2 linked regions of the Diaphorobacter ruginosibacter genome follow. The protein of the gene in region 1 interacts with the protein of each later gene in a pairwise test. Links are inferred from orthologs where the notes say so. Each region holds a gene or a part of one and is shown in the gene's direction. Other genes may lie near its edges.

What was found.
Region 2: the proteins of H9K76_RS04485 (region 1) and groL interact in binary tests that used the Escherichia coli proteins (3 or more experiments, as listed by UniProt). The link is inferred for Diaphorobacter ruginosibacter from one-to-one orthologs.

Annotation. Positions count from the first base shown.
Region 1 is NZ_CP060714.1:986,952-992,581, forward strand. Bases 2,548-5,493 are described here. They hold H9K76_RS04485 (ABC transporter ATP-binding protein), read left to right. Parts: upstream 2,548-3,572; coding sequence 3,573-4,415; downstream 4,416-5,493. Other genes in these bases: speE (polyamine aminopropyltransferase), read right to left, coding at 2,548-2,790; speD (adenosylmethionine decarboxylase), read right to left, coding at 2,792-3,205; mlaE (lipid asymmetry maintenance ABC transporter permease subunit MlaE), read left to right, coding at 4,412-5,194; mlaD (outer membrane lipid asymmetry maintenance protein MlaD), read left to right, coding at 5,278-5,493. In the rest of the region: H9K76_RS04460 (amino acid ABC transporter substrate-binding protein), read left to right, coding at 1-162; H9K76_RS04465 (amino acid ABC transporter permease), read left to right, coding at 329-982; H9K76_RS04470 (amino acid ABC transporter ATP-binding protein), read left to right, coding at 963-1,754; more of speE, read right to left, coding at 1,813-2,547; more of mlaD, read left to right, coding at 5,494-5,630. UniProt on the Escherichia coli protein: Part of the ABC transporter complex MlaFEDB, which is involved in a phospholipid transport pathway that maintains lipid asymmetry in the outer membrane by retrograde trafficking of phospholipids from the outer membrane to the inner membrane.
Region 2 is NZ_CP060714.1:793,264-798,761, reverse strand. Bases 2,418-5,331 are described here. They hold groL (chaperonin GroEL), read left to right. Parts: upstream 2,418-3,008; coding sequence 3,009-4,655; downstream 4,656-5,331. Other genes in these bases: H9K76_RS03625 (transporter substrate-binding domain-containing protein), read right to left, coding at 4,915-5,331; H9K76_RS03635 (co-chaperone GroES), read left to right, coding at 2,610-2,900. Outside these bases: H9K76_RS03645 (AAA family ATPase), read right to left, coding at 1-1,066; exonuclease subunit SbcD, read right to left, coding at 1,063-2,352; more of H9K76_RS03625, read right to left, coding at 5,332-5,498.

The DNA of each region.
Region 1 (5,630 bases):
GTGCTCGACGAGAACTTCGGCACCGAAGACTACGGTGTCGGCGTGCGCAAGGACGACACCGCCCTGCTCGAGAAGCTGAACAAGGCCATGGCCGACATGAAGGCCGACGGCACTTCCGCCAAGATCGCCACGCAGTGGTTCGGCAAGGACATCATCAAGTAAGCAACAAGTCCGGCGGCCCTTCATGAGGGGGCGCCGGGTTTTCTTCGTGACACCGCGGTGCTGGCTTCCCTTGCGCTGCGGTGTTCTCGCGTAAAGCGATGCGCGCCTTGCATCGCAGGCGCCGACGGCATGGGCCGCGCGCTTCCGGAGCTCTCAAGCTTTCCGTATGGACTACGTTCTCTCCCTTCTCGGACCACTTGCCCAGGGTGCCACCGTCACCCTGAAGTTGTTCGCGATCACGCTGCTGCTGGCCGTTCCGCTGGGACTGGTGCTGGCGCTGGCACGCGTCTCTCATTTCAAGCCGCTGTCCACGCTGGTCAACGGCTACATCTGGCTGATGCGCGGCACGCCGCTCATGCTGCAGATGCTGTTCATCTATTTCGCGCTGCCGTTCGTGCCCGTGATCGGCGTGCGCCTGCCTGATTTTCCTGCCGCCGTGGTGGCCTTCGCGCTGAACTACGCGGCCTATTTCGCGGAAATCTTCCGTGCGGGCATTCTCTCGGTCGACCGCGGCCAGTATGAAGCGGCCAAGGTGCTGGGCATGAGCTACCCGCAGACCATGCGCCGCATCGTGCTGCCGCAGATGGTGCGCAGCATCCTGCCGCCCATGAGCAACGAAACGATCACGCTGGTGAAGGACACCTCGCTGATCTACGTGCTGGCCCTGAACGACCTGCTGCGCGCGGCGCGCGGTTTCGTGCAGCGCGACTTCACGACCACGCCCTTCATCGTGGCCGCAGCCTTCTATCTGATCATGACGCTGGTGCTCACCTGGGGCTTCCAGCGCCTGGAAAAACGCTATGCCAAATATGACGAATGACGCGACGCAGCAGCCGACGATGATCGATGCGCGCGACATCAGGAAGGCATTCGGCGCAACCCAGGTGCTGCGCGGCGTGTCGCTCAAGCTATCCCAGGGTGAGGTGGTGGCCGTGATCGGGCCCTCGGGCTCGGGCAAGAGCACCTTCCTGCGCTGCCTGAATCACCTGGAGACCATCGACAGCGGCACGATCACCGTCGAGGGGCGGACGCTGGCCTCCACGGACGCCGAGGGCCAATGCAGCTATGCATCCGAAGCCGAGGTGCGCAGCATCTGCCGCAAGATGGGCATGGTGTTCCAGCACTTCAACCTGTTTCCGCACCTGACCGTGCTGGAGAACATCATCGAGGCGCCGATGGTCGTGCAGAAGGTCTCGCGCGACGAGGCCATCGCGCGTGCCGAGAAACTGCTCGCGAAGGTGGGCCTGTCTGCCAAGCGGGACAACTATCCGTCGCGCCTGTCCGGCGGCCAGAAGCAACGCGTGGCGATCGCACGCGCCCTGGCGATGGAGCCCGACATCATGCTGTTCGACGAGCCGACCTCGGCGCTCGATCCGGAGCTGACCGGCGAAGTGCTGCGCACCATGCGCGAGTTGGCCGACGAACGCATGACCATGCTGGTGGTCACGCACGAAATGGGCTTTGCACGCGAGGTCGCGAACACGGTGGTGTTCATGGACCAGGGCGAACTCATCGAGGCGCGGCCCGCGCAGGAGTTCTTCGCCGATCCGCGCCATGAGCGCGCGAAGGCGTTCCTTAACCACATGCTGTGATCTCCGTGCTCCAAACGAAAAACGCAACCCTCGAGGTTGCGTTTTTGCTGGTGCCGTCCTAGCCCGCCCTGATCACCACGGGCGGGAGTTCCGCGGGATCACGCACTTCCTCCAGCGTGTCGCCGCGCCGGATCGGCTGCGCGGGCTGCGCCAGCAGGTCGCGCACGAAGTTCGGCTGGGCCAGCAGCGCCTGGTGCATTGCACCGTTGTAGAGCTGCAGGGAGCCGATTCCGCGCTCCGCGATGCGGCGATCGACCTCCTCGGTACCGAGCAGTGCCGGATCGGTCTGCTCCGATGCCATCGCCATGCACCACAGCGTGCCATACAGAGGCACGTACTGCAGATACGGACGGAACACCGGAAACACTGTGCGCACCGAGGCGGCGATGCGTGCCAGGCTCTTCGGCAGGTGGATGGGTGAGCCGAGGTGCAGGGAGATCACGCCGCCGGGAGCGAGAGCACGGCGACAGCTTTCGTAGAACTCCACGGTGTAGAGATCGGTGGCAGGGCCGAAGGGGTCCGTGAGGTCCAGTACGATCTGATCGAAGCGTTCGCCTTCGCCTGCGCTCGTTTGGCCGAGAAAGCTGCGCGCATCGCCGATGCGTATCTCGAGGCGTGGATCATCGAACGCACCGTGGTGGATGTCGGCCAGCCATTTGCGCGACACCGCGATCACCTGCTCGTCGAGTTCGGCCAGCACCACACGCTCGATCTGCGGCAGCTTGAGCAGCTCCTCGGCCGCGCCGCCATCACCTCCGCCCACCACCAGGGCCCGGCGCACACCGGGATGGGCGATGGCTGGAAGATGCACCATGGGCTCGTGGTAGAAGAATTCGTCGCGCTCCGATGTCATGAAGCAGTCGTCGATGCGCATCACGCGGCCGAACTGTGCGTTCTCGAACACCTCGATGTGTTGCCACTGCGACTGCATGCTGGCCAGCAGGTGGCTGTTCTTCAGGTAGAAACCGAAGTCATGATTGAGCCGCTCGGCCGCATACGACTGGGTTGCGGCCTGCTTGATTTCCGAGGCTGCCATGTCAGGCGCGCTCGACGCTGTGCAGATGCGGGTCATTCGGATTGAATGCGGCCATCAGGTCGTCGAACAGCTTCTGGGCCTTGGGGCGGTTGTTGCTCGTGTAGTTGCAGACGTAGACGTCGAGCGTGACATAGCCCGATTCGGGCCAGGTGTGGATCGACAGGTGCGACTCGGCGAGCACGACGACGCCGGTCACGCCACCGCCTTCGCCAAAACTGTGGAACAGGCTGCCCACGGTAGTGAGCCCGGCGGTGGTCACGAGCTCCTTGCAGAATGATTCCAGATATCCGGCATCCAGCATCAGGCGGCTGTCGCAGAGACAACCGTAGAGATCGCCGATCAGGTGCAGGCCGGTGGCCGAGCGGGAGACGGGCGAGGTCTTGATGGGGATGGCGTTCTGGACGTGGTTCTTCATTGAGCTAAAGCCCTTTCGTTGGGAGGAAGGTGTAGCAAAAAAACGGCAGTCCCGTTTCCGTCAGGAACACAGGGAAGCCGGCGGATCGATGGCGCCGAGCCACGGCTGGAGGCGGCAGGGGCTTGCTGCCTGAGGGACAGGCAGCGTCCATTTCCAGTCCGTGAGCAGGCTGGGCAGGGGCGGGTCGCGCAGGCGCCCGCAGTCTGTGCCCATCGTGGCAGGAAAGGGACCAGTATAGTCAAGCACCATTTGCGAAACAGTCCGTTCAACACTCGGTTTCGCCCGGGAAAAGGGTTTCCCCCTATGATGTGCGGTTGCTCGCGCGTGATTTATCTTGATTTTGCGCAAGCATTTCAACCTCAACAACATGCAACCAGTCGCACCCATCGCCAACGCTCCGCTCGTGGAATTGCGCAATGTCCAGTTCGGATATGGCGATCGCACGATCCTGCGCGACGTATCCCTCAGCATTCCGCGCGGGAAGGTCACGGCGTTGATGGGTGCATCCGGTGGCGGCAAGACCACGGTGCTGCGCCTGATCGGCGGCCAGCAGGTCGCGCAGGGCGGCGAGGTGCTGTTCGACGGCCGCAATGTCGGTGCGATGGACATGCAGGCGTTGTACGCCGCACGCCGGCGCATGGGCATGCTGTTCCAGTTCGGTGCGCTGTTCACCGACATGAGCGTGTTCGAGAACGTGGCCTTTCCGCTGCGCGAGCACACCGATCTCTCGGACGAACTGATCCGCGACATCGTGCTCATGAAGCTCAACGCCGTGGGGCTGCGCGGTGCGCGCGACCTCATGCCCAGCCAGATCTCGGGCGGCATGGCGCGGCGCGTGGCGCTGGCCCGTGCGATCGCCCTCGATCCCGAGCTGATCATGTACGACGAGCCCTTCGCCGGACTCGACCCGATATCTCTGGGCACGGCGGCACAGCTGATCCGCCAGCTCAACGATGCCATGGGCCTGACCACCATCATCGTGTCGCACGACCTGGAGGAGACCTTCAGGCTGGCCGACCATGTCGTCATTCTGGGTGCGGGCACGATCGCGGCCCAGGGCTCGCCCGACGAGGTGCGCAACAGCACCGACCCGCTGGTACATCAATTCGTCAATGCGCTGCCGACCGGCCCCGTGCCGTTCCACCATCCGGGCCCGAGCGTGGCCCAGGATTTCGGCCCGGTCGGCGCCACGCCAGGAGGTTCCGCATGAGTTGGTGGCGTCCCTCCCACATCGGCCTCGCGGTCCGCAGCAAGCTGGCCGACATCGGCGCGGGTGCGCGGCTGTTCTGGCGGCTGCTCACGCTGGGCGGCACTGCGCTCGGCCGTTTCGGGCTGGTGCGCGACCAGGTGCACTTCCTGGGAAATTATTCGCTCTCGATCATCGCCATGTCGGGCCTGTTCGTGGGCTTTGTGCTGGCGCTGCAGGGCTACAACGTGCTGCAGATCTATGGCTCGACGAATGCCCTGGGCCTGGTCGTCACGCTGGGACTGGTGCGCGAACTCGGCCCGGTGGTGACAGCGCTGCTGTTTGCGGGCCGGGCCGGGACTTCGCTCACGGCCGAGATCGGCCTCATGCGTGCGGGCGAGCAGCTGTCCGCGATGGAGATGATGGCCGTCGATCCGGTCAAGCGCATCCTGGTGCCCCGCTTCTGGGGCGGCGTGATCGCCATGCCGCTGCTGGCGGCGGTGTTCAGCGCGGTCGGCGTGATCGGCGGCTGGATCGTCGGCGTCGTCATGCTGGGTGTCGATCCGGGTGCCTTCTGGGGGGCGATGCAAAGCAGTGTCGATGTCTGGAAGGATGTGGGCAATGGCGTCGTCAAGAGCATCGTGTTCGGCGTGGCCGTGACGTTTGTCGCCGTGCTGCAGGGCTATGTGGCCAAGCCGACGCCTGAAGGCGTGTCGCGTGCCACCACGCGCACCGTCGTGATTGCATCGCTGTCCGTGCTGGGGCTGGACTTCCTGCTCACGGCGCTGATGTTCAGCATCTGACGGAGCGGGCGGCAATGGATTCGAATCGAACGGTTGAGAGCGAAGAGACTGGTATCTCGGGATTACGGAGAAAGTAGCAAACCATGCAGCAATCCAAGAATGATGTCTGGGTCGGCCTGTTCGTGCTGTTGGGCGCGGCCGCGCTCGTATTCCTTGCACTGCAGTCCGCCAACCTGCTGAGCCTGAACTGGAAGTCGGGCTACAACGTGACGGCGCGCTTCGACAATATCGGCGGCCTCAAGCCCAAGGCGGCGGTGCGCAGCGCCGGCGTGGTGGTGGGGCGCGTGCAGTCGATCGGCTTCAACGACGAGACGTTCCAGGCCAACGTGCACCTGGAGCTCGACAAGCAATACAAGTTTCCCAAGGACAGCTCCCTGAAGATCCTCACCAGCGGTCTGCTGGGCGATCAGTACATCGGAATCGAAGCCGGCGCTGA
Region 2 (5,498 bases), 200 kb from region 1 along the record:
CCTGCTCATTGTCCAATCGCTGCAACTGCTGCGCGGATTGCTCGTCCAGCAGCTTGGCCAACGCAAGCGCCAGCGCATGTTCGCGCCGTTGCGCGTGGGTCTGTTCATCGAGCTCGCGCTGCACCGACTCCCTCTGATCGCGGGATTTGCGGTGCATGGCGCAGGCCGACTGCCACGCAGCGTGCACGGGCTCCAGAGCCTGCGCGGGCTCGCTGGCCGCGAGGCGTTCGCGCTCCGGTGTGGCATGCTGGATCGCCGCATCGGCCTGGTTCGCGCGCTCCTGTGCAGCCAGCAGCGCGACTTCGCTGTCGGCCACTGCCATGCGCCATTGCAGGTGCTCGCGCAGCATGCCGGTCTTGCCCGTGAGTTCCGACTGCTGTGTCTGGATGACTGTCACCTCCTCCTGGATGGCCGTACGCCGCTCTTCACCGAGTAGCTCCATGCCTTCGGCGCGCGAGCGCATGGTGTCCAGCCGGTGCTCTTCGTTGCGTGCGCGCTGGTAAACACGCCGGGATATCTCGCCGTAGATCTCCGTGCCCGTCAGTTCCTCAAGCAGCTCCGCGCGATCATTCGCGTTGGCATTGAGAAACGCGGCAAAGCCGCCTTGCGCGAGCAGCATCGATCGGGTGAAGCGCGGGAAGTCGAGCCGCGTGATCTCCGTGATCTGCTTGAGTTTTTCGCTCACGTGCCGCGTGAGCACCGTGCCGTCGCCCCGGGCCAGCTCGACCTGGGGCGATTGCAGCGCGCCATCCACCCTGTCGCGCGCGCGGCGCTGGCTCCAGGAGGCTCGATAGACCTCGCCGCGCACCTCGAACTCCAGCTCCGCACTGCAGTCGGCCGTATGCCGCGTCATGATGTCGTTGACCGACTTGGACTGCGTGCCCAAACGCGGCGTCTCGTGATAGAGCGCGAGGCAGATGGCGTCCAGCAGGGTCGACTTGCCCGCGCCCGTCGGGCCCGTGATCGCGAACAGGCTGCTTTCCGACAGCGGAGGCGTGGTGAAGTCGATTTCCCAGTCGCCCTTGAGCGAGTTGAGATTGCGAAGTTGGAGACGCCGGATCTTCATGCCGATACCCTGCTTTCTCCGCCTTCCGCGTTCGCATCGTCGCCTGCCTTCACCGCATCGACGACCTGTCCATAGCGCTGCGTGACCGCACCGCGCAGCGCTGCATCCATGTCGGGTTCGTGCTCAAGCCTGCGCGCAAAGACGTCATGCGGATCGAGTTCGTCCAGCGTCGCGCCGCTGTTGTCGAACAGCTGTGCCATGGTCTGCCCGCGCTCTCGGCGAATGCGCAGCACCTCGAGCGGCAGGCCTTCGACCAGCTTCTGGATGCGCGCGGGCAGGTCCGCGAGATAGTCGTCGGTGGTGACGGTGATCTCCAGCCAGACCGTCTGTCCCGCGCCCGCCTGCTGCGCAATGCGCGGCAACGTTTCCGTGATGTAGCCCAGATCACCCCGCACGCTCATCATCGGCTGGAAGATCGGCACGGCCAGCTCGGTGACCGCCTGCAGGCCCGATGCGTCCACGTCCACCAGCAGCACCTGCTTGGACTGTCCCAGCTCATCAAAACTCAGTGTGATCGGCGAGCCGCTGTAGCGGATGTGCTCATGCCCCCCCACTTTCTGGGGCCTGTGGATGTGGCCGAGCGCGAGGTAGTCGACAGGAGGAAATTCCGAGGTAGGAAATGCATCGAGCGTGCCTACATAGATCTCGCGCACCGATTCACTGCTGCTCGCACCCACGGTCGTGAGGTGACCTGTCGCGATGATCGGCAGGCGCTCGCCGGTCTGCTGTTCGATCTCGCCCTGCTTCGCGCAAGCGGCCGCATACACGTTGCGGTAGTACTGGCCTATGGCCTTCTGCATCTGCTGCTGACGGTCCTGGGCGCTCTGGCCAAATTCCGAGGTCACCACGTCCCGCGGACGGATGAAGGGAATCGCGCAGACGATGCAGCCCGGCCTGGGGGCTGCATGGCCCGCATCCGCCGCGCGGCGCGGCAGCACCCGCACATGGGTCTGCGGGTCGGACGCTGAAGGGTAGACATGCGTGGACAGCTGCGCCAGCAAGGCGCTGCTCTCTCGCAGCGTCGCAACGGAGTCATGGTTGCCGCCCAGCAGCAGCAAGGCCGTTCGCGCCTCATGCAGGCGCACCACGAGTTCGCTGTACAGCTCGCGCGCATAGCTGGGCGGCGTGCCTGTGTCGAAGATGTCGCCGGCGATCATCACCGCATCCACCGTGTGCTCCCGCACCTGCACGAGCAACCAGTCTATGAGCGCCGCATGCTCTGCCTGCCGGCTCTTGCCCATGAAGTTCTGGCCGAGGTGCCAGTCGGATGTATGAAGAATTCGCATTGCTCGTGGAATGGGACGGCGTCATGGGCCGTCGGCTGGAGGGGCTGATCCACGTATTTTCCCGGATGGGTATGCCTCCGGATCCACTTTGTGAATCACCTACCCCTTGAAATGCCAAAGAATTGCCTTATTATTAGCACTCGATGCCCTTGAGTGCTAACAAGTTCCATCGGCACAAAGTTGTAACGTGGGTCCGGGACAATCCGGCCCAGCTTCTTCTTCATTCAATCAATCCAGTTGAAACATCAGGAGTAGGTATGAATCTGCGTCCCCTGCACGATCGCGTGATCGTCAAGCGCCTCGAGAACGAAACCAAGACAGCTTCGGGCATCGTGATCCCCGACAGCGCCGCCGAGAAGCCTGACCAGGGCGAAGTCGTGGCCGTGGGCCCCGGCAAGCGTGACGACAAGGGCGCCCTGATCGCCCTGAACGTGAAGGTCGGCGACCGCGTCCTGTTCGGCAAGTATTCCGGCCAGTCCGTGAAGGTGAACGGCGACGAACTCCTCGTGATGAAAGAAGACGACCTGTTCGCGGTCGTCGAAAAGTAAGCCCGCAAGCGGCTTGAAGGCCCGCCCACCCGACCGGTTGCAGCGGGCCGGCTTTTCTTTTCTCTTCATCTGAAAAACCCCATTCAAGAATTTCTTTAGGAGCCAAACATGGCAGCAAAAGACGTAGTTTTCGGCGGCGAAGCACGCGCCCGCATGGTTGAAGGTGTGAACATCCTCGCCAACGCAGTCAAGGTGACCCTGGGCCCGAAGGGCCGCAACGTGGTTCTGGAGCGTTCGTTCGGCGCTCCTACCGTGACCAAGGACGGTGTGTCCGTGGCCAAGGAAATCGAACTCAAGGACAAGCTGCAGAACATGGGCGCCCAGCTCGTGAAGGAAGTGGCCTCCAAGACCAACGACATCGCCGGTGACGGCACCACCACCGCCACCGTGCTGGCCCAGGCCATCGTGCGCGAAGGCTCCAAGTACGTTGCCGCCGGCCTGAACCCCATGGACCTGAAGCGCGGTATCGACAAGGCTGTTGCAGCCCTGGTCGAACAGCTGAAGAACCAGTCCAAGGCCACCACCACTTCCAAGGAAATCGCCCAGGTTGGCTCCATTTCCGCCAACTCCGATGAGTCCGTGGGCAAGATCATTGCCGACGCAATGGACAAGGTCGGCAAGGAAGGCGTGATCACCGTTGAAGACGGCAAGAGCCTGGAAAACGAACTCGACGTCGTCGAAGGCATGCAGTTCGACCGCGGCTACCTGTCGCCCTACTTCATCAACAACCCCGAAAAGCAAGCCGCTATTCTGGACAACCCCTTCGTGCTGCTGTTCGACAAGAAGATCAGCAACATCCGCGACCTGCTGCCCACGCTGGAGCAAGTGGCGAAGGCTGGCCGTCCGCTGCTGATCATCGCTGAAGAAGTCGAAGGCGAAGCCCTGGCGACCCTCGTGGTCAACACCATCCGCGGCATCCTGAAGGTCGTGGCTGTGAAGGCTCCTGGCTTCGGCGACCGCCGCAAGGCCATGCTGGAAGACATCGCCATCCTGACGGGCGGCAAGGTCATCGCTGAAGAAGTCGGCATGTCCCTCGAGAAGGTCACCCTGGCCGACCTGGGCCAGGCCAAGACCATCGAAGTGGGCAAGGAAAACACCATCATCATCGACGGCGCTGGCGCTGGCGCTGACATCGAAGCCCGCGTGAAGCAAATCCGCGTGCAGATCGAAGAAGCGACTTCCGACTACGACCGCGAGAAGCTGCAAGAGCGCGTGGCCAAGCTGGCCGGCGGCGTTGCCGTGATCAAGGTGGGCGCTGCCACCGAAGTCGAAATGAAGGAAAAGAAGGCCCGCGTGGAAGACGCCCTGCACGCTACCCGCGCTGCTGTGGAAGAAGGCATCGTGGCCGGTGGTGGCGTGGCCCTGCTGCGCGCCAAGCAAGCCGTGGGCGCTCTGTCCACAGGCCATGCCGAGCAAGACGCCGGCATCAAGCTGGTGCTCAAGGCCGTGGAAGCTCCGCTGCGTGAAATCGTGGCCAACGCCGGTGGCGAGCCATCGGTGGTCGTGAACGCCGTGCTGAACGGCAACGGCAACTACGGCTTCAACGCTGCCAACGACACCTACGGCGACATGCTGGAAATGGGTATCCTGGACCCAACCAAGGTGACCCGTACTGCACTGCAGAACGCCGCTTCCGTGGCTTCCCTGCTGCTGACGACCGAAGCCATGGTGGCAGAGGCTCCGAAGGATGACGCACCTGCCGGCGGTATGCCCGACATGGGCGGCATGGGTGGCATGGGCGGCATGGGCATGTAATTGCCCCTGTCGTCGGCGGCTGGTGGGTAGAGGCTCCAGCCGTCGATTCCGGAAGTCATTCCAAACAAAAAACCCGCAGGTCTTTGGATCTGCGGGTTTTTTGTTTCTTGCTCATGATGTCATGTGGAACATTGGCGCTTGCTGTGGAGTTGTTTTCCGAGGCCGGGATTGCTCCCGGCCTCCGCCCTCCAACATGGGAAGCAGAAACCTGCAATGAAGCAGCGCCCCATGCATTGCCATGCCAGCCCCGTCGATTCCGTTAGTTGCTTGCGTAAGCCTCGAGCGGCTTGTCGTTAGGCTCCTGCAGCAGTTGCTTGAGCGTGTCGCTCATGGGCAGATTGAGCGGTTTGTTGGTCGGTGGAATCGGCTGCATGAACCACTTGTCGTAGACCTTGGCCACCTCGCCCGACTTCATCATCTCGATCAGGGCTCCGTCGACAGCCTTCTTGAAGGTCGGGTCGTCCTTGCGGAACAGCAGGGCGATGGGCTCGGAGCCCAGCACTTCACCGATGATCTTGTAGCCCTCCGGGTTCTTGCTGCTGGCGATCACGCCGGCGAGCAGGTTGTCGTCGAGCACGAAGGCATCGGCGCGGCCGGACTCGAGCATCAGGAAGCTCTCGTAGTGATCCTTGCCGAGGGCGGTGGGCAGGTTGACGTTGTTGTCCTTGCCATATTTGCGCAGCAGTTGCACCGCCGTCGTTCCGGCCGATGCGGCGATGTTCCGTCCATCCAGTTGCTTGAACGAGGTGATGCCCGAATCGGCTCGCACCGCCATGCGCACCTGGCTCACGTAGGTGGTGACGGCAAACGACACCTGGCGCTGGCGTGCGAGGTTGTTGGTGG